One region of the Paenibacillus suaedae genome, then DNA from elsewhere that is predicted to be linked to it. Evidence: riboswitches for the same ligand, from Rfam matches in the RefSeq annotation. Region 1 holds a riboswitch; each other region holds the start of a gene.
The links. A riboswitch is a leader RNA that binds a small molecule or an ion and turns the genes downstream of it on or off. The one in region 1 is predicted to bind cyclic di-GMP.
Positions count from the first base shown of each region.

Region 2: another riboswitch for cyclic di-GMP. It lies ahead of RQP50_RS00425 (4'-phosphopantetheinyl transferase family protein); the one in region 1 lies ahead of RQP50_RS17760 (MucBP domain-containing protein).
Region 3: another riboswitch for cyclic di-GMP. It lies ahead of RQP50_RS09275 (glycosyl hydrolase family 18 protein); the one in region 1 lies ahead of RQP50_RS17760 (MucBP domain-containing protein).
Region 4: another riboswitch for cyclic di-GMP. It lies ahead of RQP50_RS24390 (CAP-associated domain-containing protein); the one in region 1 lies ahead of RQP50_RS17760 (MucBP domain-containing protein).

Region 1 is NZ_JAVYAA010000004.1:162,607-168,510, forward strand. Features, by position in the region: gene RQP50_RS17760 (MucBP domain-containing protein) at 1-3,495, opposite strand, end outside; cyclic di-GMP riboswitch class I at 3,647-3,734, opposite strand; gene RQP50_RS17765 (ABC transporter ATP-binding protein) at 4,167-5,090, shown strand; gene RQP50_RS17770 (ABC transporter permease) at 5,080-5,778, shown strand.
Region 2 is NZ_JAVYAA010000001.1:85,110-91,013, reverse strand. Features, by position in the region: gene RQP50_RS00430 (amino acid adenylation domain-containing protein) at 1-1,287, opposite strand, end outside; gene RQP50_RS00425 (4'-phosphopantetheinyl transferase family protein) at 1,269-2,024, opposite strand; cyclic di-GMP riboswitch class I at 2,108-2,194, opposite strand; gene RQP50_RS00420 (copper amine oxidase N-terminal domain-containing protein) at 2,764-5,886, opposite strand.
Region 3 is NZ_JAVYAA010000002.1:349,592-355,495, reverse strand. Features, by position in the region: gene RQP50_RS09275 (glycosyl hydrolase family 18 protein) at 1-3,120, opposite strand, end outside; cyclic di-GMP riboswitch class I at 3,232-3,316, opposite strand; gene RQP50_RS09270 (TrmB family transcriptional regulator) at 3,893-4,702, shown strand; gene RQP50_RS09265 (AzlC family ABC transporter permease) at 4,782-5,510, shown strand; gene RQP50_RS09260 (AzlD domain-containing protein) at 5,501-5,827, shown strand.
Region 4 is NZ_JAVYAA010000007.1:273,899-279,802, reverse strand. Features, by position in the region: gene RQP50_RS24400 (helix-turn-helix transcriptional regulator) at 1-377, shown strand, start outside; gene RQP50_RS24395 (macrolide family glycosyltransferase) at 374-1,555, shown strand; cyclic di-GMP riboswitch class I at 1,733-1,822, shown strand; gene RQP50_RS24390 (CAP-associated domain-containing protein) at 2,033-4,633, shown strand; gene RQP50_RS24385 (DUF6612 family protein) at 4,801-5,574, opposite strand; gene RQP50_RS24380 (DUF6612 family protein) at 5,744-5,904, opposite strand, start outside.

The DNA.
Region 1 (5,904 bases):
ATAGGAGTCAGGAACGTAAACTACGCCATCAATCGTAATATCTTCTGCTTTAAGTGTAACCGTTTCTCCGATCTTGCCGCTTGTTGAAGTAGATTCCTTCAGAACCGCACCAGTAGCCGCCTCTTTATAGTGGACGTGAACAGTACGTTCTACAGGAGCATTCTTGGTGTAGAAGAAGGTATGCTCTTGGTTAGCCTCAGCCGTGAACGTGTACTTTACTTCTGGATTGACTGGAGTGTAGCCTGTGACTTCTAGTGCAGTCAGTGTTATTGATTCTCCAGTTTTGCCGTCTTTCGAAGAATCTTTTGCGATAGGAAGCTCGGTATCTTGGTCAATGTAGTGGATGGTTACTTTTTGTGGATTCGCGGTGTAGAAGAATTTGTACGTGTCGTTTTTATCTGTGAATGTGTAAAGCTCTCTTTCTACCTCAGGCGTATAGCCAGGAATCTTCTTGGCTTCCAACCCAAGCTTCGTACCGGTAGGCCGGTTATAAGTTTCGGAATCTGCAAGTGCTTCTTTGGTTTCTTTACTCAAATACTCCACTGTCAGTGTCTGTTTGCTTGGCGTATACCAGAATGTGTATACATTGTCCTCGGCCTTGAACGTATAGCTATCTTCAGCTTTGTCAGCTGTAAAGCCTGGAATGTTTAGTGACTTCAACGTTATCGTCTGGCCAGTGACACCTTGTTCAGATGTTGGGGCAGCGATTTCTCTTTGCGTAACGTTGCTGACATGCTTGATAATTACTTTTTGAGTGTTTGCTTTGTAGAAGAAGGTAACCACGTTATCCGAAGCTTTTACGGTATAGGCTACTTCTTCCTTCTCAGGCGTGTAACCCGGAATGTCGATAGCTTTTAACGTAATGGACTCTCCAACTTTGCCTGTGCGAGAAGTGTCGTCGTCAGCGATGGATTTGCCCGTATCCTTATCGACGAACTTGATGGTGATAGGGAGATCCGTCTTCTTGTAGAAGAAGGTAACGACGTTGTCCGCAGCTTTGACGGTATAGGTTACTTCTTCCTTCTCAGGCGTGTAACCCGGAATGTCGATAGCTTTTAACGTAATGGACTCTCCAACTTTGCCTGTGCGAGAAGTGTCGTCGTCAGCGATGGATTTGCCGGTATCCTTATCGACGAACTTGATGGTAATAGGGAGATCCGCCTTTTTGTAGAAGAAGGTAACCACATTATCCGCAGCTTTTACAGTATAGGTTACTTCCACCTTCTCAGGCGTGTATCCCGGGATGTCGATAGCTTTCAACGTAACAGACTCGCCAATTTTACCTGAATGAGAAGTGTCATCGTTAGCGATGGATTTGCCGGTATCCTTATCGACGAACTTGATAGTAATAGGGAGATCCGCCTTTTTGTAGAAGAAGGTAACCACGTTGTCCGCAGCTTTGATGGTATAGGTTATTTCCGTCTTCTCAGGCATGTAACCCGGAATGTCGATAGCTTTCAACGTAATGGACTCGCCAATTTTACCAGAGCGAGAAGTGTCATCGTTAGCGATGGACTTGCCGGTATCCTTATCAACGAACTTGATAGTGATAGGGAGATCCGCCTTTTTGTAGAAGAAGGTAACCACATTATCCGCAGCTTTGACAGTATAGGTTACTTCTTCCTTCTCAGGCGTGTAGCCTGGGATGTCGATAGCTTTCAACGTAACAGGCTCGCCAATCTTACCTGAGCGAGAAGTGTCATCGTTAGCGATGGACTTGCCGGTATCCTTATCGACGAACTTGATGGTAATAGGGAGTGCTGTCTTCTTGTAGAAGAAGGTATACTCGTTGTCCTTGGCCTTAAATGTGTATTGAACTTCGGCGTTCTCAGGCGTATATCCTGGGATGTCGAGCGCCTTCAACGTAATTGTCTGTCCGTTGGTACCGGAGAGCGAAGTATCGTCGTCAGCAATGGATGTGCCAGAGTCCTTATCTACATACTTAATCGTTAACTTTTGTGGAGCTAGCGCATATCCGAACCAAATGGTTTTATTAGGCTCCTGAATCGTTAACGTTTCTTCAGTAGGGTCAGTACCCTTTTTCAATACATAGTTATCAAGCTTCGGAGCAGGAACCTTATATTTCGGCCCTATGTCCAGCGCATCCTTGCCGTTGATGGTGAAAGACCCACTGTACAACTGCTCTGCAAGATCCACACGTTCGACAACCTTGCCGTCTGCGTTAATAGGCTCGCCTTGATCATTTACCCTGTAGCCTTTCACAAGAATGGAGCCTTTGCCGAAGCTGACTTGCGGCACTTCAAAATCTTTTGTTGTACGCTGTCTATTCACATCTGTGTATTCCATGGTAGTTCGTCCGTTTGTCGGGTAATTGACATCGGCACTTGGATTTTTGGAAGAGTCCATTTTGATGGTATATGTCAGGGTTGCTGGACTTCCCTCTACGATGTTGCCAACGTCCCATACAAACGTTTCTGAAGTTGCATCCCATTTCACCGTGCCTTGAGATGCTGTATAGTCTTGCTTTTCAACAGGTGCATTACCTTTGAAAATAAGGTTAAACATTTCACCCATCGGATCCTTGACTATAGCATTTTCAGCCGCGTAAGAAATTTTCCCTGCCAGTTCAGAGAAGACCTTCTCCAGCTCTGCGCTGTCAGACGGGTAATAGTTGTTTGCTGAAGCGCTGTTCTTTAATACATATACAGCGTTAGCATCACTGCCGACCTCGAGCCCGATCGAATAAATGGTGATTCCTGCATCCTTGGATGTTTTGGCTTGAGATATCGTAGGAATTCCATTGTCCTTAACCGTATAGTTATCTATCTTGTATCGATCTCCGAACAAGCCAGAGGATAATTCATAGCTGTTGCCAGAACCGATAGTCTTGGTGTAGTCAAAGTTGGAAAGTACAAAGTTATACTTGTTGTCGGGCCATGAATAAGGAGCGGCCTTTTTTGCAGGAGAACTGAACGTTGGCGCACCGTCGCTAAGCAGCACAATAAATTTATTTTTAGCTGAACTCTTTGTAGTTAGTAACTGATGTGCTGTGTTGAGAGCGCCTTGTATGTTTGTCCCTCCGGAAGCCGAGATACCCTTAATATTGTTCAGGAGCTTTTGTTTGTCATTCTGGCCAAGAAATCCGGATGATGTGTCCTCTGCGCTGGTGCTAAACGTGACAAGAGCAATTCTTGTTTTGACGTTGGACAAAAGCAGTGTGTTTACAAATTTATCCGCTGCTTTTTTGGCATTGTCTAACCGTTTGTAGTTTTTCATACTGTCTGACTTGTCTAAGACAAGTACGACATCGGTATCACCGGCTTCAACGTTCTTTCCTTCGGCGGTCAGAGTAATCTGCCACTCTCCTGGCGTCCCGGTAGGCTTCGCTGTCTTGCTTAATTTCACAGCACCTGGCTCTGGCCAAATTGGATCTCGTGCGGCTGCATCTGCACTTTGCAGTGTGTGAGGAATAAACCCGAAGAACACGGCAAATACGCACAGCCATGTTACGGCCAACTTTACTCTACGTTTCATTCAATTCGCCACCTCATTTTTTCATTTTATTCCTCCCCTACCGAAGTGAGTCCATGCCTCCTCATTCTTATTTATATAGCTCAACGGACAGTTAATTCCGCCAGAACTTCACATAAATAAAAAAAGTCCAGCTGCAAGTAACAGAATTGTTAGTTGCAGCCGGACTATCATAGGTCGTAGGACCGTTAGACTCCGAAGCTTTGCGGCCTAATCTTTCGATTAGTGTGCCCTATGTGATTGATCAATCATAACACCTCTTATCCAAGCGAAGATGACTGTAATCATAGGCATAGGGAACTATCAAGCTCAATATAGGTTACGAGGAACAATTTGTCAATGATAAGAAAATACTAGTTTGTATACATACTACAAGTATTAACCTACTAGAGTTGATTCATACCTGATAATCCATCTATATGCCTCCAACTTAATAACTATTCATCGCTATCAGAAGGAAATAACGGATTGAAACGCTCCAATGCCCGTACGATAATGAGTAGAGCAGATAATCTAGCAATCGGCTTCAGGAATACCAAGGTGTGTCGAGTGAGACTGAATGAAGAGCAAATAGAGCTTAAGATTTTTGTAAGGATTGAGTAAGGAATTAGAGAGGAATGCCTCATACAATAAAGTCACCGGGAAGCACGCATTGAGCGGGAGGAGATACTGGCATGACGTATTTATTACGTACACATCATTTGACGAAGACGTTCCTAGACAAAGAGGTTGTCTCGAATGTGAATATGAACATCCGTCAAGGAGAGATATATGGATTTTTGGGTCCGAATGGGGCCGGTAAGACAACAATTATGAAAATGATTACGAACTTAATTAAGCCTTCGATGGGCCAAATTGAAGTATTCGGGGAAGCGCTAGCCCCTAAGTCGTATCATCTGCTGGCTCGGATGGGGACAATTATCGAATATCCTGTATTTTATGACAAGCTGTCGGCACGAGAGAATATGGAGCTGCACTGCGAGTACATGGGGTATCACAACATGAAGGCCATAGATGAAGCATTGGAGCTGGTGAAGCTCAACCATGTGGGTAATAAAGCAGTTAAGGATTTCTCGCTTGGAATGAAACAGCGGCTAGGGATCGCCAGAGCGATCGCAACGAAGCCGGAGCTGCTTCTGTTGGATGAACCTATTAATGGGCTGGATCCGATAGGGATTAAGGAGATACGCGATTTGCTTCTCATGCTGAGCAAACAATATGGTACAACGATATTGATATCAAGTCATCTGCTGGGTGAAATTGAGCTTGTTGCAGATACGATTGGTGTCATTAATAAGGGTCGATTAATTGCAGAAGTGTCTATGGATGAGGTTCGTATGAAAAATAGCGAATATATTGAGATTGTGACGAATGATTGCACGCGAGCTGCGTTCCTGCTCGAAGATAAACTAGGCATACACAATCTACGAGTCATGGACGAGCGCATAATTCGAGTATATGATCCGAATATCCAGCAGGGAGTGCTGACGAAGGAACTGGTCATGAACGATATTTTAATAGAATCGATCCATAAGAAAAACAGCTCTTTAGAGGAATACTTCTTATCTTTGTTGGATGGAGGCGATCATGTTGCGTAATTTGATAGCTTTGGAGCTTCGGAAGCATCACATAGGAGGGTATATTCGAAACGCGATTATTGCAAATGTTGTCGCGATCGCCATTTTATTCTTAATGTTATACAGTCCTAACATGATGGAAGAAGTTGTTTTCGCGGATTACACTGCCCTTTTTGTGGGTGTGGATTCATTTGTACGAATGATCTTTATCGTCTTTGCAGCAGTATTGATATCTCGGTTCATTATTGATGAATATAAATCAAAGACAATAAACATCCTATTTATGTATCCAATAAGTCGGAAAAAGATCCTCCTCAGCAAGTTGGCCATTATCGCCATCTTCACATTTAGCAATATTATTGTGTCTGAAATTGTGCTCAACGCGATCTTGTTGACAGCAAATGCATTTGTACCCATTATACAAGAGCCCCTGACTTTGTCGATAATTGGGGGAGGGGCATTGAAGTTGATCATGAATGCAATTGCTGCAAGCATTATGAGCCTCATTCCGCTGTATTTCGGCATGAAAAAAAATTCGACACCGACGACGATCATGTCTTCCTTGCTCATTGTTTCCATCGTGTGCTCGAATAATGGGGGAGTCTCGCTGAATTCAATCATTATCGTTCCGATCATCTTGGCACTGATCGGTGCATTCTTAATGTACATGACAATAAAGAAGGTTGAGCACGTAGATGTGGTTAATTAGTTGAATACGCTGACGTTGTCTGAGCCTGAGAAGACTTGGACAACGGGAAATTAAAACAAATTAAAAAACAGGAATTGCTATTTGGGTAACCATGTGGTAAGATGACTATATTCAAATTTGACCTGA
Region 2 (5,904 bases), on a different contig from region 1:
GAGCACGAGCCCTAAGCCATTCAACAAGGAGCCCCAGATTTCAAAGGTTGAGGCATCGAAGACAAGCGATCCCGTCTGCAAAATACGGTCGCCTTCGCCAAACTTCACATAATTCGTGCGCTTTACTAGGCGAATGACATTGCGATGAGTAACCATGACGCCCTTAGGTCTTCCTGTCGAACCGGACGTGTAAATGATATATATAAGATCTTCTGGCTGATTCACAGATACCAGATTATCGCTAGATTCATCAGCAAGGCTCGGGTCGTCCATATGAACCTGCTCGATGGTATTCGGCAAATCTATATCTGACGATCTGCTAGTCAGTACCAGCTTCGTACGACTGTCTTCCAGGACATATTGAATGCGATCCTGAGGGTGATCAGGATCAAGTGGAACATAAGCTCCTCCCGCCTTGAGAATCGCTAAGATACCGACAACCATCTCTGCACTTCGCTCTGCCATAATACCAACAGACTGTTCCCGATTGATGCCAAGCTTCCGCAGCCTGCGCGCCAATTGATTCGCACGAGCATTCAACTCGCAATAGGTCAACTCGCGATCATCTTCGATAACAGCTACTCGATCCGGATGCAGCTGAGCCTGTTCCTCGAACAGCGCCTGAACCGTGAATGTATGAGGATATTCAGCTCGCGTCTGATTCATCCCCTCAATTAACTGGCGCTTGTCCTGCTCTGTCAGCATTTCCAGCTCGCCAATACGCTTCTGAGGATGCTTCACAGCTTCATCCAGCAGCTGCAAGAAGTACTCACCCAGCTTGTCTACTGTCGATAACTGGAACTGATTTTCCTTGTAATACATTGTGAACATCGGTAATGCGCCCGTTCCAGCAGCATGCTGAATGCAGCCGTGCAGGTCACATACCTGCTCTCCCTCTGGAAGCACGGGCCGAACATCTTCTCCGTACCAGCAATACGTTGCCACATCACTGTCAGAAGCTATTTCAGAGCAAGTCAGGTTACGTCCTTCTGCGCAAGCCGACAAGCTGTTATGAATATTCATAATTCCTTGCAAGGTTACGTCATCCTGACTGACTACGGTATGGTTTGCATTGCCGTGTCCCGCTTGAACGGCATGAAGAGTTACTTGCTGCGAGTTGTAGAACCGGGACAACAGCGTTGCCCACGCACTGAACATGACGGATTCCAACTTGACCGAATGCTCGGCCGAATGCTTCTTCAGAAGACGCATTGTCTCTTCAGGCAGCTCGATAGAATGTACGTCATAGCCTGCCAATCGTTCTACTGTTAATTCCATGAAAGCCAATTCTCGTCCTCTCCTTTGTACGATCCAACCCATTTCGTAAACCTATGAGTCAACTGCTCCCATGTGATGTACTCTATTTGCTTGGCAAATTCCATATGCTGTGCGCACACAGTCATACTATAGCCTGTTACAGGAACGACATATTGCTTTACATAATTATGATCAACATTCCATAATTGATTATGTTGTATAGGTACAGCTGTCTCCTGCACAATCTCGAATGTGCTGGGAGGCAGGCTGAGACCCGTTCCTAATGCCTTCAGAACACTTTCCTTAGCCGTCCATATGTAAAAAAACAATTCCTGACGCGCACGACTGTCGTTCGTATTTGCAAGCAATTCCAACTCACGCGGCGAGCATATCAGCCTAGCCACGTCCATGTTCCATTCTCCTGCTTGCTCAATATCAATCCCGATTGGCGCTTCATCCAATGCCACTGCTATGAACGCACCGGCGTGAGAGATGTTGAAAAATACTGGATCACCCTCCACATATGGCTTGCCGAAGGGATGAGTGTGAATAACAAGTTCGTTATTCGAACATTTCAAGGTTCGACATAGCAGCATGCGGGCCAATATGTCAGCCGCAACCGTGCAATAAAAATCTTCACGGTTCCGAAGTCTATCTAACCTTTTGTATTTTTCAGGTGTAACGAACGGGATAAATCGATCCATCAATGAATCTATGTCTTCGTAGGAAGTACACTCGTCCCATTTTAGCAACACAATTTCCATCATTTACCCCAGCTTCTGTGCGCAAAAAAAAGGCCATTCTGCATAGCCTTGTCACCGAATAACCGTTGTGTAGTTACCGCAACATTAATGGCAACCCGGCCGCCGTAATCCGTGAAGATGTTAGGCCCGCGGCTTTGCGTCCTCATCTTTCGAAGAGTTTGCCTTTCAATCCTGATGTTGTTCTTCTTGATGTATCCATTGCGTGTTGCAGATCGATTATCAGGCAAGAATGTCATAGCAATGTTACGCACTAGTTCTTGTGACATGTATCGCGTGAATAGGTCTAAAGTACATATTACATATCAGCATGTTGGACGGTCGCATCCCCTATCCAACTCAAGACCCATATTTTATATCGGTTGCTCGAATGAAAAGATTAATACTTTTTCATAACACTTTTCAATTTTTCGACACGAAAAATCATTTTTTGTCATTTTGTAGTCATTTTCAAGGTTGTTTCACCCTATTTCCGACAAAAACACCCCTATCCTCTCCATCCTTGCTCCCATAGATTCGTGCAATTCCCTCCAACTGCTCGACACATTTGTCGATTTTCCTATAGAGCCACTACTGCTTAGCCCCCCTCTCCCCTACCAATTACCTAATAGACAACACTGAAGTCATTTCTTACTCATTACACAACTCTCTTGTACTCTTGGTGATACATAAAAAGCCTCGGAAATCATTCCGAGGCTCTTATTGAATGCCATCTATCTATCTTCTCTATTTCACATCATGGGGATTAATATCCGTCACCAACTGTCATTTCATTGGATGCGGTGGACAGTGCATTCACTGTTGCATTGCGCCCATCCGCTACGGACATAACGAATACTTTATAGGCAACGCCGCTGCGAATTGGATTTCCATATGCATCATTATTGGACAGCGAGAATATGGTTGAACCATCGTCTGTTACTCTAACCAATCTATAATTACTTCCTGCCACACGATTTGCCTGATCCAGGTCGAATGAACCCGCTGAACCGGAAGGAACGGCCATCACTGCATAATAGGCAATCCCGCTGTCGTTGCTTGGCTTCCAGAAGGAGGCCTTGAAGTCATTCCCCCCTTCTCTTGTCAAAAACACATTCGTAGGTGCCTGCACGGATTGATCTACCAAGGCAAATTCACCAGAAGGCGAAGACAAGGCATTCGAGGAGCCGCTTCTATTGTCAGCTACCGTAAGCACAAATACCCGGTAAGCAACACCTTTTTGAATGTCGTTGCCTTGAACATCCCGCAAGCCGCTTGTTAGCGATTGTCTTACATAGCCACTCTGATTCCCAACCCGAATGTAGCTGGATGATCTCACCTGTCCCGCACTATATGCGTCGAATGCATAGGACTGATCTGCGCGGACGACCATAATACGGTATTCATTTACGTACGAATTACTGGATGGTGCATTAAAGCCTACTTCAATGTCGCTGGCATTACCGTTTTTGCCAATAATCTTCGCTTCTACATTCGTCACAACATCAACCGAAGCGTTGCCTTTAAGCGTAACCTCTGGGGATGGAGCAGACAATGCATTGTTTGCTTGATTATTGGAGCTCACAGTCAGAACAAATACCCGGTAGCTGTTGCCGTTGCGAATCGGTGCTCCATCTACATCTCTTGCATCCGCATCGAATACATGCGACAAGCTACTGCCACTCCGATACACGACAGCTGAGTTCCAATTATTAACTCGATTGGCCTCTGTTAGATTAAAACGGCTTGCATTGGAAGACTTCACAACCATGACGCGATAATGGTTCACATTCGATTCATCTGCAGCACGGTTGAATGTTACACTCAGGTTCCGTCCATCATTGTAGTTTCCACCCAAACTGCTTGCCGATACGTTCGTTGCAGGGTACACCGTCGAATTGTTAGACAACGTAATCGTATCTGAGGAGCTGGACAGGGAATTCACATAACTGCCGCGTCCAACAGAAAGCACATATACTTGGTAGCTGGTTCCGTTACGGATCAGGTCCCCATCTACGTCTCTCGCAGTAGAGCTCAGCTTGAGGCTAACGTCTCTGCCATTCGGGTTCATCGACGTATAATTGTAGCTGGATACGTTGTTCGCTTCGGATACATCAAAGCGGTACGATCTGCTCGTCTTCACAACCATAATTCGATACTGGCTAATATTCGATTCATCCGAGGCCCGGTTGAAGGTAACCATCATATCGCGGCCGTCATTATAATCTCCGACATCGCTTACTCTTACATTGGAAGCACTGTACACCGTTGAGTTATTCGAAATATTGATGGAATCAGATGCGCCCGACAATGCATTGTAATCAGAGTTGCTATTCGAAACTGACATGACGAACAGACGGTACGTTTCCCCTCTGCGGATTAGTGAGCCATTCACATCACGCATATTAGATGGCAATGTTGAAGTAATGCTATAGCCATTCTTCGAGACATCATAATAATTGCTAGATGAAACCCGGTTTGCTTCAGTCAAATCAAAGCGATAAGCATCCGAATATTTCACTGCAAAAATCCGGTAGTAGCTTACGCGCGATTCATCGGAGGAGCGATTAAAGCTGATCTGAATATCGCGTCCATCTCCATAATTGCCCACTTGGCTAACCTTCGTAATCACTGGAACACCAGCTGATTGTCCAAGCGTGAACGAGGATGAGCCGGAGGACAGCTTGTTGGCATACGAGCTCGTATTGCTTACAGATACTACAAATACGGTATAAGACACATTATTGCGGATATATTCACCTGATGTATCTCTTGCCGTCGAACTCAAGGTTGTCGTCAACGTCGAGTTGCTAGACTTCGATACGGTCGTGTAATTTTGGCTGGAGACGCGGTCTGCTTCATAAGCATCGAAACGAGATGCATCCTTCGTTTTAACGACCATAATCCGATAATTTTGAATTTGGCTGTCGTTAGAAGGACGGGAGAAGCTGACCTGCATATCGCGGCCGTCGTTATAATTCGCCACATTGCGCACTTGCACATTCGTTGCCGCCGCAACCGCATTGTCGCCTAACGTAAAGGTTGAAGATGGGTTCGAGAGCACCTGTTGGTTGCTCGTTCTGCTCACTGACAATACATAAGCTTCATACTTCACATTCGTGCGGATGTAGTCTCCATCTACGTCACGTGCTCGGGAATCCAATCTGACTACAGGATCGTCACCGCTCTTGTTCACTACGGTATAATTGTTGGAAGATACCGAACGAGCCTTGTTCAAATTAAAGGAGTTCGACGCTTTAACAATCATGACGCGATATTGATCAAGGTTATTTTCATACTGTTCCTTGGAGAAGCTGACACGAATATCGCTGGCATCTCCGGATTGGCCTGAGATCTGTGTTGTCACATAATTGACGCCTCTAAGATTGCCGGAGTAGTCGGGCTCATCTGGGTATGTTGGACGATCCGGGTACGTTGGGCGATCCGGGTATGTCGGCGAACTTCCAGAAGTCACGCGAACGACTCTCGTTTTGTCGTCATAGTTGATTGTGGCGCCCAATGCTTCACTTACGAAGCGTACCGGAACCATCGTTTTTGCATTCATTATTCTAGATGGAACATCCATATAGACAGTTCTTCCATTGACCGTTGCCGCTTTGGAGCCTATTGTTAAAATTACAGAGGATCCTCCCTTGTAAGCTGTCACCTTCTTCGTCTTCGTTGCCCCATCGAAGCTTACACTGGCACCGAGCGCCTGGAAAATATCCGCCATCGGCAGCAGCACACGGCCTTGCGTGTACACAGCATCTGTTCCAACTTTGTTACCGTTCACATAGACGGTGTAAGCAGGCGCTGCTTGCGCTGGTGCAGGCGTTACCATCGTAAAGCCGAGTGCCACAGCAACAAAACCTGATACTAGTTTCTTCACTTTCTCATCCTCCTAAGT
Region 3 (5,904 bases), on a different contig from region 1:
TTTAGAAGCGACCGGCGGGGTGCTTCCATTTCCGAATGCTTTGAAAATATCTGTGTATTGATATTGAGCCGTTACGCCATTGTTGTTTTCCAACATCGCATCCCGGTTCATCGACCAGAAGGAGGTCATCGCCAGCCCTTTCTCGATCGCATGATCCACAACCAACTGGGACCACTCTGTCGTAAAGATCGGATGAGCCGCGCCTTCAAAGCCGATGGATGGCGTCGTTCCAATGAGGCCATAAGCCTCTTGATCCGTTAGATCCGTGTTAGCAAATTGTTTGAAGTACTGCTTGACTTGATTCTTCGTCGAATCAACGGCTCTCAGCGAAGCGGAACCATAGTTCTCGCCAGGCAGGAGCGTTCCGCTGCCATAGCACATCGTCATGATGTTCACGACTTTGACATCCACGCCGGCAGATAAGTAAGCTTCCAATACATCCAATTGAACAGAAGTCAGACCGCTTGGCAGTACAGGGAGTGTTAATACAATATCGACTCCCGTTGCATCCTGAAGCTTCTTAATCGCCTGCGCGTTGGCGACATTCAGGGCTTTGTTCTGAGCGCCGCCCTCAATGTCAAGGTCTAAGCGGGTCAGTCCATAGCCTTTAACAATTTCCATATACGTATTGAAGAGGGTATCGGTGTCTTGAGTCACTTCCCAGAACGATACGCCATTCAAACCGCCCAGCGAGATCGTGACATCGCCGCCCATTTCGCGAATTTCCCGAATAGACTGCTTAATCCCTTGGTATTGGGTGTTATCCGCATTCTTTTCATTCAGTACGGAATATCCTCCCCAGCCCCATTGCACTTTGCCGTCCGCGATTTGCTGCGAACTGGATTGAATAAAGCCGAGATTGAAAAATTTCACGCCGGTATCCTCGGAAATTCTGGCGAGGTTAGGGGCGCCGTTGTTGGAGTATCCTGGCTTGGTAACCCATGCAACCATATCAACGAATGGAGAATTGACTTGCTTCGGCCACTCGATTCCTTGGCCAACCCCAAATTCATGCCCCGGAGCTGTCGTTTCGTTAACTGTAATGATGCGTTTTTTCTCGACCGTTAATCCTTGTGAATCCGTAACGGAGTACCCCAGCTCATACTTGCCGGCTGCATTTGTATTAACTTCTCCCGTCACGGCAATACGTGATGTGAGATCTCCGTCTTCTGCGTCCGTAGCAGTTACGCCAGCCAGCTTATCAAAGTTGTCGCCGACTGTAAGCGTCAGGTCTGCTATGCCATGCAATACAGGAGGTTGATTCTTGCTTGGAGCTTCATCACCCAGAATGAGCTGTCTGTTCATCTCTGGGCTGTTATCCGACACCCGCTGAACCAGCTCCATGCTTGTAATCTTGGCATCTCCCTTAAGTTTGAATGTATAGGATCTGCCAGGTTCAATCGTTTTGGCATCATAGACCGATTTCAAATCGACGGCCGTGTAACCGTTCTCATTTGTTACGGTTCCCGCTAAATAATCGCCGGAAGTCAACGGTCCATCGGCTTGGATGTAGAGCTTCGGCAGCTTAACCGTTTTTGCTCCTCTTTCCACCGCTTTCAACACTTGATTCGATTCGGTCATAGACTCGTTATTGAAGAGGGTAATTTCATATCCCTTATTGTTGCCCCAAGCCTCGGTATACGGTTTCACATCCGCCGTAACATCCAGCTTGGTATATTGGATTTCATGTGCTGTCAACGCCTGGCTTCCGAAGAGGCCTTCTTTCGTTGTCTTTGTTAATTTATCACGCTTGGCAGGATCCGCAGTAGGGGCATCGTTGGAAGCCATCCAAGCAATGACGCCGCCCAGACCATTCTCAAGCACATATTTCGTTTTCTCTTGAATGGATCTTTCATTGTCATACGTGTAGAATACACCAGTTGTCCCATCATACAGATAGGGAGCTTTGGATGCATCATCCCAATATTCTTTGAGATTCGGGTAAGTGGCCTTCAGCTTGTCGAGGTTGCGATAAGACCAAATCCCTGTTCGGCGGCCGCCGTCCCCAACAGCGAGCGCTGCCTCGCCAACCGCGCCGCGGGATGGAGTCTGATCCGCATCCTTGGCGGATAGTGCTGCTTCGCCGAATAGCCCCGGATGATTCGGATCGGATCCTTGCGACACTTTATCCCAGCCGCGAGTATAGTAGGCCGCCCCGATCACAATCTTATTCGGCTCAGCACCTTGCTGAATCAAATAATTCACGCTCTCGTCGATGGACAGGTTGTTGCCCGTGAGCGGGTCGTTCGGGTTCGTATACAAGCCGGTATGGTGGCCGCTTACTTCATCCCATGCGCCGCGCATGTCATAAGTCATAATGTTGGCAAAGTCTACAATGTTGAACAGTCTCGGCACATCAATGCCGATATCGATCTTACTCTTCGGCGCCGGAAGCGCAACAGACAGTTCATACGCTTTACCAAGCTGGGCTCCTTGCTTATTCAATGCGTTTTTGATATCTTGCAGCAGTAAAATATAATTGTTTTTATCCTCTGGTATAGCGTATTTCGTACCTTCATCGTTCTTATTATCGACCATATCAGGCTGTCGAACTTCAGCCGGGAACTCCCAATCGACATCCACGAAGTCCATGTTCGTGTACTTGATGAATTTCATGACATTTTGGATCAGATTTGCCCGTTTGGAAGCATCGGCTGCAACGACAGCGAAGTCGCCTGATTTCGACCATCCGCCAAGAGAGATGCCGATCTTCAGATTCGGGTTTTCTGCGCGCAATTGCTGCAGGGCGATAAGGATGCCTGCATTGGCCGCTTGCCATTGAACGCCATCCTGGCCGACAGGCGCTTCTACTGCCGCATCCTTATCCGTAAAGACAAGGTTGCCTTGGGCATCAAAATCGAGAAACGCATAGTTCAGGTGGGTTAATTGATCGGCCGGTATATCTTTGGGATAAAAGTTTCCTTGTCCTCCCCAAATCGACCAATCGCCATAGTACATGACATTCCGGATTTCTTTTGTTGCATTTTTGAGCACAGGTTCCTGTGCTGCGGAAACAGTCGTTCCTGCGTAAGTCGGCGCCAACGAAGACACGAACATCATGATGGTCATTACCGTCATTGCGAACAATCTTCGGGCGCTGCGCTTTCTCCCAGTCTTCATCCGTTATTCACTTCCTATCAATAGATTTTATTAATAGGCAGCTAGGGTGGGGCATCTCGCCATGGATCATACAAAAACAACCATACGACTAATAGAGATGGGGGTCTATTAATCGGCAACTGGCTGGCATAGAATTTCTTCCTTAGCCCCTTTAGTTTTGCGTCACTAGATTTCCCTAGCTTTGCCTAGTAATACCTGCAAACATGCATACTCTTGCATAACGATACATGTTTACACCGTTAAATATACAGCAGTTTTGAGTATATTTAATGGGTCATACGGATTATTTGTGAATATATGAACATAGTTCGATATTATTATTCACTAGAAATATATCTTGTTGAAATCCGGATGGAATAAGAGGATGTATGTTAATTCCATATGGTTTGATACTGGACATCATCCTAGTAACTGCACCGATCCTTTGTTATGCTTTTTTACATATTCTACATGTCCGACAAGGTTTGGGCAGTAGGTCTTAGGGAGGAGGGGAGATATATTGTAGTGTGGATGAACGAGCCAGAGTTCGCACAATGATAACGGAATATAACTTTCCTTATCAGTAAAATTCATGCAACTATATAGTACTTGGATTGGATTAAAAAGGACTGATCCTCCTTTTCTGGGCAATTATACCTCGCCCAAAAGTTGAAGAATCAGGAACAAAACAGTGGTCTGACGATCATTTTTCGATAACGGAACCAGGATTGCTTTGACAGGTAATCCATTTTATTTTATAGTAAGTAACACACTAACTACTAAAGGAGTTGCCATGGAAGAACTTTATAAAGAACTTCAGAAGTGGGGCTTTTCACAATATGAATGTAAAGCGTACATAGGGCTTTTGAAAAATTCCCCTATAACCGGATATGAAATAAGCAAAAGGTCGGGTGTGCCTCGTTCAACGATTTATGAAGTATTGGCAAAATTAATGGATAAAGGTGCGGTGTACACAGTACCTTCTGACCCCGTAACCTATGCACCTTTACCAGCAAAAGAGTTAATCCATCGATTGCGTAATGACTTTGACAATTCTATGGATTATCTTGAAAAGAATTTATCTGCGTTAGAAAGTGAACAAGAAGTAGATGTTATTCGACGCATCAGCAGTGATGAGCGCGTTGTGGCCGAAATGATTGACATCATCGATAAAGCTAACAAAGAAATATGGTTGTCGATCTGGGAACCACAAGTCGATTCGATAAAAGGTGCTGTAGATACGCGGATAAAGGATGATATCCACGTCTTTTCTATTCTTTTTGGAGCACCTGAGATTCAGCTTGGAGCAACTACTCATCACAATTACATGGCTCCAGAAGTAGCTGAGGAACGTATGAACGGTCGCTTAACGATTGTTGCACGGGACAATGAGGAAGTATTAATTGCAAATTTCTCGCCAAATACACCTGCATGGGCGGTAAAAACGGAAGACCCGGCACTTGTGTTAATCGCGATGGAATACATCAGGCATGATATTATGTTCTCAGAATTAGTGAAAGAAGTGGGCCCAGAGAAAGCAGAAGCGCTTTGGAAAAACACTCCTAACCTATTTCATGTTGTTACTGGAAGACGGTTCAAATAAATTGAACCGTATTTTCTTTCACTTTTTAGTAGTAGTTAGTAAGTTAGCTTCTAATACTTGAAAATAAAGAGGGAATGAAATGAGTCTGTCGAACGTCCAAATAAATTCGTCTCCGAGAGATGAAGATAGCTTTATCCAAGGAGTAAAAGATTGTGTCCCCACGCTGCTGGGTTATTTAAGTATCGGATTAGCTGCAGGTGTGATCCAAAAGACTGCGGGACTTAGCATCGCTGAGATCGCTCTGATGACTATGATTCTCTATGCTGGCTCAGCTCAGTTTATTGCTGCGGGTATGATAGCAGCAAGTAGTTCGATTACTGCCATTATTATTACGATTTTCTTTGTCAATCTTCGTCATATTTTACTTAGTGCCGCACTAGCACCTTATTTCCGGCATCTTACTCCACTTCGCAACATGCTAGTAGGTTCTCTACTCACCGATGAGACATTCGGTGTCGCGATTACCGAGGCGGCCAAGAGAAAGCGAATCAGTGAGAAATGGATGCATGGTCTCAACATAACCGCTTATGTAAATTGGCTTGTAGCGAATCTAGCAGGAGCATTTTTGGCACAATGGATTTCGAATCCGGAGAAATTCGGACTAGCATTTGCCTTGCCAGCTATGTTTATTGGAATTCTCGTACTCTCTATGGTAGGGCGAAATAGAATCAAACTTGATATCGTTGTCGCCATTATTGCAGTGGTCATTGCTGTGGGAAGTTCTTTCTTTTTGTCCAGCAGTATGGGCGTTATTGTGGCTACAATTATTGCTTCAACAATAGGAATGGTGGTAGAAAAATGGAAGTAAGATGGGACATTTTTTTGATTATTCTAGGCACAGCTTTTGTAACATTTATTCCAAGGGTCGTTCCTCTGATGGTGCTTAGTCGTTTTGAATTACCAGGATGGGCAATGCGATGGTTAAATTATGTCCCCATTTCCGTTATTGCTGCTCTGATAGGTCAAGAGATATTTATCCATGACGGAAAGCTTACATCTCTTACCAACAACATTGAATTTTTTGCAGCCATACCGACTTTTTTAATTGCGATAAAAACAAGAAGTTTATTGGGAACCGTACTGGGCGGTATTATTTCCATTATCATTTTACGCTTATTGTTTTGAAACTTGATACTAGAGTTTTATCGAGGATACATGGCTATGAGTAAAAATTTTATATGCGCGCTGTAAAAAGGGTCTAG
Region 4 (5,904 bases), on a different contig from region 1:
AGAAGGTAAACGTATCACGACAGACCGTAGCAAAGTGGGAAAACGGGGAGGCCTTGCCCGATATTTTTAAATGCAAAATACTCGCTGAACTTTTTCAAGTAACCTTGGATCAATTATCCCGTGATATGAGTGAAGAAGCGGCGAATCAGCTCGCTCCCACGGGGAAGCAGTTCTTTGGTGTTGTGAAGGTAGGTGATCGGGGACAGATTGTCATTCCCAAACAGGCACGCGAAATGTATCAGATACAAGCTGGTGATAAGCTGATTGTCTTGGGGGAAGATGCGACAAAAGGGATTGCTCTCTTAAAAAGTAATCATTTCATGGAATTTGTAGAGATGATCCAAAAAGCGGAGCGAGAGGTAGATAAATCAGAATGAGCAAAATTGTATTTTTTTCGATACCCGCGCATGGTCACACTAATCCAACCATTCCGGTGGTAGCCGAATTAGTCAATAGAGGCCATCAAGTTTGGTACTATTCCTTTCTAGAATTTCAGGAAAAAATAGAAGGTGCTGGCGCTGCATTCATTGCTTGTGATGAGTTCTTGCCCCAGCTTTCACAAAAGGAATTGGATCGCAAGGTTGGCAAAGATTTTACAGCATTAATTGAGATGGTTGCCGATACGACCATTGCTTTGGATGAGAAGGTATGTCAGGAATTAAGGGAAATTCAGCCGGATTGTATTGTATCTGACTCTATATGCTTTTGGGGAAAATTATTTGCTAAAAAACTAGAAATTCCATATGTTTGTTCGACTACTACCTTTGCTTTTAATCAGTACACTGCGAAACTGATGAAGCGTGGTTTTATCGATTTATGGAGAATGATCGTGGGTTTGCCCCGAATGAACAGAAAAATTCAGTTGTTAAAGAATCATGGATATGAAATTGAGAATTTTATATCGATTGTTCAAAATAATAATGAAACAGACACCATTGTCTATACCTCGAAAGAATTCCAGCCGATGGCGGATACGTTTTCTGAGCGATATGCTTTTGTCGGACCATCCATCAGACAGTCTCCGTCGATACAGATTAATAAAAAAGATAGAAAACGAATCTACATTTCACTTGGGACTATACTGAATCAAAATCAAGATTTTTACCAAAAAGTTATTCAGGCATTTGCAGATACGGACTATGATGTTGTGATGTCAGTTGGTGAAAAAACGGAGATTGCTTCTCTTGGCAACATACCAAGAAATTTTACAGTGAATAACGTCGTGGATCAAATATCGGTATTGCAAACAGCCGATGTATTTATTACCCATTGCGGTATGAATAGTGTGAATGAAAGCCTTTATTTTGGAGTTCCAATGGTTTTATTTCCGCAACATAGCGAACAAGGATTAGTGGCTGATCGGGTTGCTCAACTGGGTGCAGGTTTACAGTTGAAAGGAAAGAAGCCAAAATATTTGGCAGCAGCGGTATCTGAGGTGTTGACGAATCGGACATATCAGGAAAATGCGCTAAAACTGTCAGAAACTTTTCAGAATGCTGGTGGTGCAGTAGAAGCGGCCAATGTGATTTTAACTAAAATTCGAGCGAAGTCTTAATGGTACTTTCATGATCCTTTTTTAAAAATGGGGCAGCTTCATTGAAGAGGTGCATGACGAACATAAATATCGTACTGGGTTGATAGACCTGGTACTTGATGAATTTTGCGTACCTATAGGCACAGTTGTATACAAGCTGTTCATTTACATGTTACTATAGACATTTAATCTGTAACATTTGGATAATGGCAAACCCTAGCGAAAGCAGGGGACGCAAAGCCACGGGTCTAATGTATTTCACAATGCGATGACAGCCGGGTTGCCCTAATTGCGACATTACGTGCGTCTTTTTTTATTGCGCTGCCATTAGGGTGGCGCTTTTTTTGTGCTATTGTAAAGCGTCCCCGGTGTTCATCTCATTTGATCGCAGAATGTAAAAGAATAGGAGATGAAATGATGCGGCCATGTTGTACAGCAACCAACAACGCAATGTACCAAGAACAGCATAAACACATTAAAGCAGGAAGAATGCGGCGTATGACGATTACAGCTAGCGCTGCGCTGTTAGCCGGGATGCTTATCTATCAGCCGACCCTTTATGCAGCGGATAAGCTGGTCGGTAGTATGATTACTGTCACGAAAACGAACAATGCTCCGCAGGCAGGGGCAGACCAACTGCAAGGCATCACCATAGGAATGAGCGAGGATCAACTATTCCAAAAAATCGGACTGCCGGTTCGCAAGGATCTAAGTGAATATGGCTTCGAGTGGTATATTTACAATCAGGATTATAAACATTACTTACAAGTTGGTGTTCAGGACCACAAGGTCGTTGCACTCTATACGAATGCGAATGATTCTTATGGCAGTATTGGATTCGGTTCAACCAAGCAGGAGGTAGAGGCAGCCTTCGGATCTTCCCTCAGTCAAATTAGGAAAGGCAATACGATTTACAATATGGACAACAGCGGACAATATAGCCTGTACAAGGTCGGCGGTATGTATGCAACCGTGTTCTATGATCTCCATCAAGGGAATACGGTGACGGCTGTCCAATTTATTGCCCAGGATGTGGAACTGGCGTTCAAGGGGTACTTTGGCACGCCTAGCAAGCGATTGCAGACAAGCTTTGAGCAACAAATCCTCGATTTGGCTAATGCTGTGCGTGTCCGCGAGGGCATGAAGCCATTGAAGTGGAATGAAAAGGCTGCGGGAACTGCTCGCAAGCATAGCGACGATATGGGGCTGAGAAGCTTCTTCGATCATAACAATCCGGACGGCAAATCCCCGTTCGATCGGCTGAAGGCGGACGGAATCGTATACCAAAAGGCAGGGGAAAACATTGCTGCTGGACAGTCGAGTGCCATCTTCGTTCACGAGAACTGGATGAACTCGAAAGGACATCGTTCGAATATTTTGGGAGACTTTTCTCATCTAGGGGTGGGTGTGTACTTCGGGGGGAATTCAAATGTATATTACACACAGAACTTCGTCACGCAGAATTCCGTCGACGATAAAAAGCCCGATCCTGATGTTGTATCTCCTAGCCTCAGCAAATCTAAGGTTCTGACAGGAGATCCATTCGATGTAAAGGTCGAATATTCTGTGTCGAAAGCAGTATATTCAGCTTCATTCAGTCTTACTTATGACAGCCGCTTGACTCTCTTAGATATTAAGCCAAGCGTTACGATGGCTACCTATCAAAAGTTGAACTATCCGGATGTCCCGCTTATCACGACAAAGAACATAACCGATTTACCTAATGGCCAGAAGCAATTGGATTACTCCGTCAATCTCAACGGAGGCGCTTATGAAGGAGACGGCGACATAGCAACCATCGCTTTCTTGAGCGACCAAGAAGGGAAATATACCTTCAATCTTGTAAATGCGAATCTGTTCAACGCAAACAATGAACGGATCCGAATCGGTTACATTCACTCGTCTACCGTTGATGTCATCAAGCCGTCTGTTCCAAATCCGAATCCGAAGCCAGAGTTGCCTATTTCGTCTTCCTCATCTGAAGGCTCTAGAGGTTCTACTAGTTCTACACCTTCGACTTCTGTGGGAACAATTCCAGCCGGTAAGACGATGAAGGCAGGATTACTGGCAGAGACGATGAAGGAGCATGCAGTGAATGCGGAGTTTAAGATAAATGCGAATACCGTGAAAAAACAGCTGCAGGACAAAAATGCCAAGCAGGTTCAACCCGATATTAGCGATGTAAGCATGAAGGATTACAATGAAGTCTCCTTCACGCTTGACAAATCGGCCGCCAAACTGCTGCAGGAATCAGGCAAGGATTTGCTTCTGTCTACAGCCGAATTCGATATTACCATTCCGAATAAGTCTATTGCGGAACTCATCGGAACGAGCGGACTCGAGCTTGTGGTGTCTCTTGCAGAGCATAAGGACAAAGGTTTTAGCAAGCATCATGGCGAGACGACCTTTACGTCTCCGATGATCACGATCCGTGGGCCGCAAGAAGCAAAGAATATCCTGTTGGAAATCTCCTTGAAGCTGATGGAAGCTACAAAGGATATTCGTAAGGCAGGCGTGTACGCAGAAGCTCAAGGCGTAACAACAAATGCTTGGAGCTATAAACTGGCCGGAATGAAGGCAGCTGATAAGAAGCATATTTCCTTCCAGGTCACGCAGTTCGGCACCTACACGATTGCAGAGCATGCAAGATCCTTCAATGATCTTACTGCACATTGGGCAAAGGATGAAATTGAAGTCATTGCAGCTCACGGACTGTTGTGCGGCAAAGACAGCATACACACATTCAAGCCGAACGACGTTATTACCCAAGCGGAGTTCGCCACCTTGCTTGATCGCTTGACGAATAACGGAAATACTTGGGAACAGCGGATTGCAGAGCCTGGGGCACGTAAACCGATTACTCGCGAAAAAATGGTCGTGATGCTTACGCGGGCATTGAAAATTGATCTGTCCCATTCAAGCGCTTCGCTTGGATTTAAGGATGAAGCACTCATCTCACAGGATGCAAAGACAGCCGTTGTGTACGCAGTGAGCAAAGGACTTATCAAAGGAACCACCGATAACAAACTTGATCCGGCGGGAACGCTCACTCGAGCGCAGGCGGCACTCGTTTTGTACCGCGTGATACACGAGCAATAAGATATTCATCATGACACAAAAAGCAGAGATCCTAGATTAACACATAGGATCTCTGCTTTTTTTTCCTTTTATGGGGTGTACCGCGTGATAACAGTAATGCCGTCGGAACTATTTTTTCTCAGTCTATAACTTTATTTTCTTTCTTCATAGACAATCGAAATCGTATCCTATTGAGCGTTGTCGATAACATCCTTCGGCACTTTAATTTCGGCCAATTCGTTATGCTTCGTAATTGTGCTCGTCACCTTCATGCTGATCGAAATCTTCTGTCCGTTCTCTTCCCCTTCGAGCACAAGTGTAAAGCCGCTTTTTGTTGGGAAGTAGGTTTCCTTATTCACGCCATATGTCATGGTAAGCGTCTTAACATTCATCTTGCCAAGCGCTTCCGCAGCTTCTTCACCAGATGACTCGGACAACAGCGTCTTCGCCAACTCCTTGCCTTTATCGCCAGACATATCCGTAGTCATGATGTATTCGTTACCTTCCACGGTAATCTTCGAATCTTTCTCTAACGGCTTAAATTTATCGAGATTTTGCGTCAAGCTCATTTGGCTCTTAATGTTCGTTTCCCACTGGCTCTTCAACTCATCCGGAACTTTCGCCCATTCGCCATTGACCTGAGAGTATGCTCCTTCTTTGGTGAAGTATTGTTTAATCGTTTGGTTCGTTTGGTCTGACACAATTGACGTATCTTGATAGAAACCAAGCGGTTCCTTTGTAAAGTCAGTTTTGATTGTAATATCCGATTTTTCTTCTTTGCTGCTGTCGCCTTGAATCCCATTCACTTGCTCAACATGGACATCCATTGAATAGCTCTTCAATGTTTTATCCGCATCCGTAGCCTTTTGAATCAATTCTCCTGCCGTAGGTGTTGAGTTGCCGCATGCTGTAATGCCTAGTACTACCATGATCGCTACGAGTGCTGCCGTCCACTTCTTCAAAACCGTCTGCCTCCCAAAATTAGTATGCTCCCTCATAGTAACCAATATCGATAGACAGACAAAGTGAACGTAGCCCTATTCCGAAACAGAAATTAGTAGAATAGAACTATTAATGCCATAAAAAAACCGCCAAATCCGTAGATTCGACGGTCTAGTCTATACATTGCGATTACTTAGCGCTGTCCAATACTTCTTGTGGCACCTTGATTTCGCCAACCTCGTTATGCTTCGAGAATGTGCTTGTCATAACCATATTGAGTTCAACTTTCTGACCTTGCTCTTCTACTTCCATAGACATGTCGACATCGGATATTGTTGGTTGGTATGACT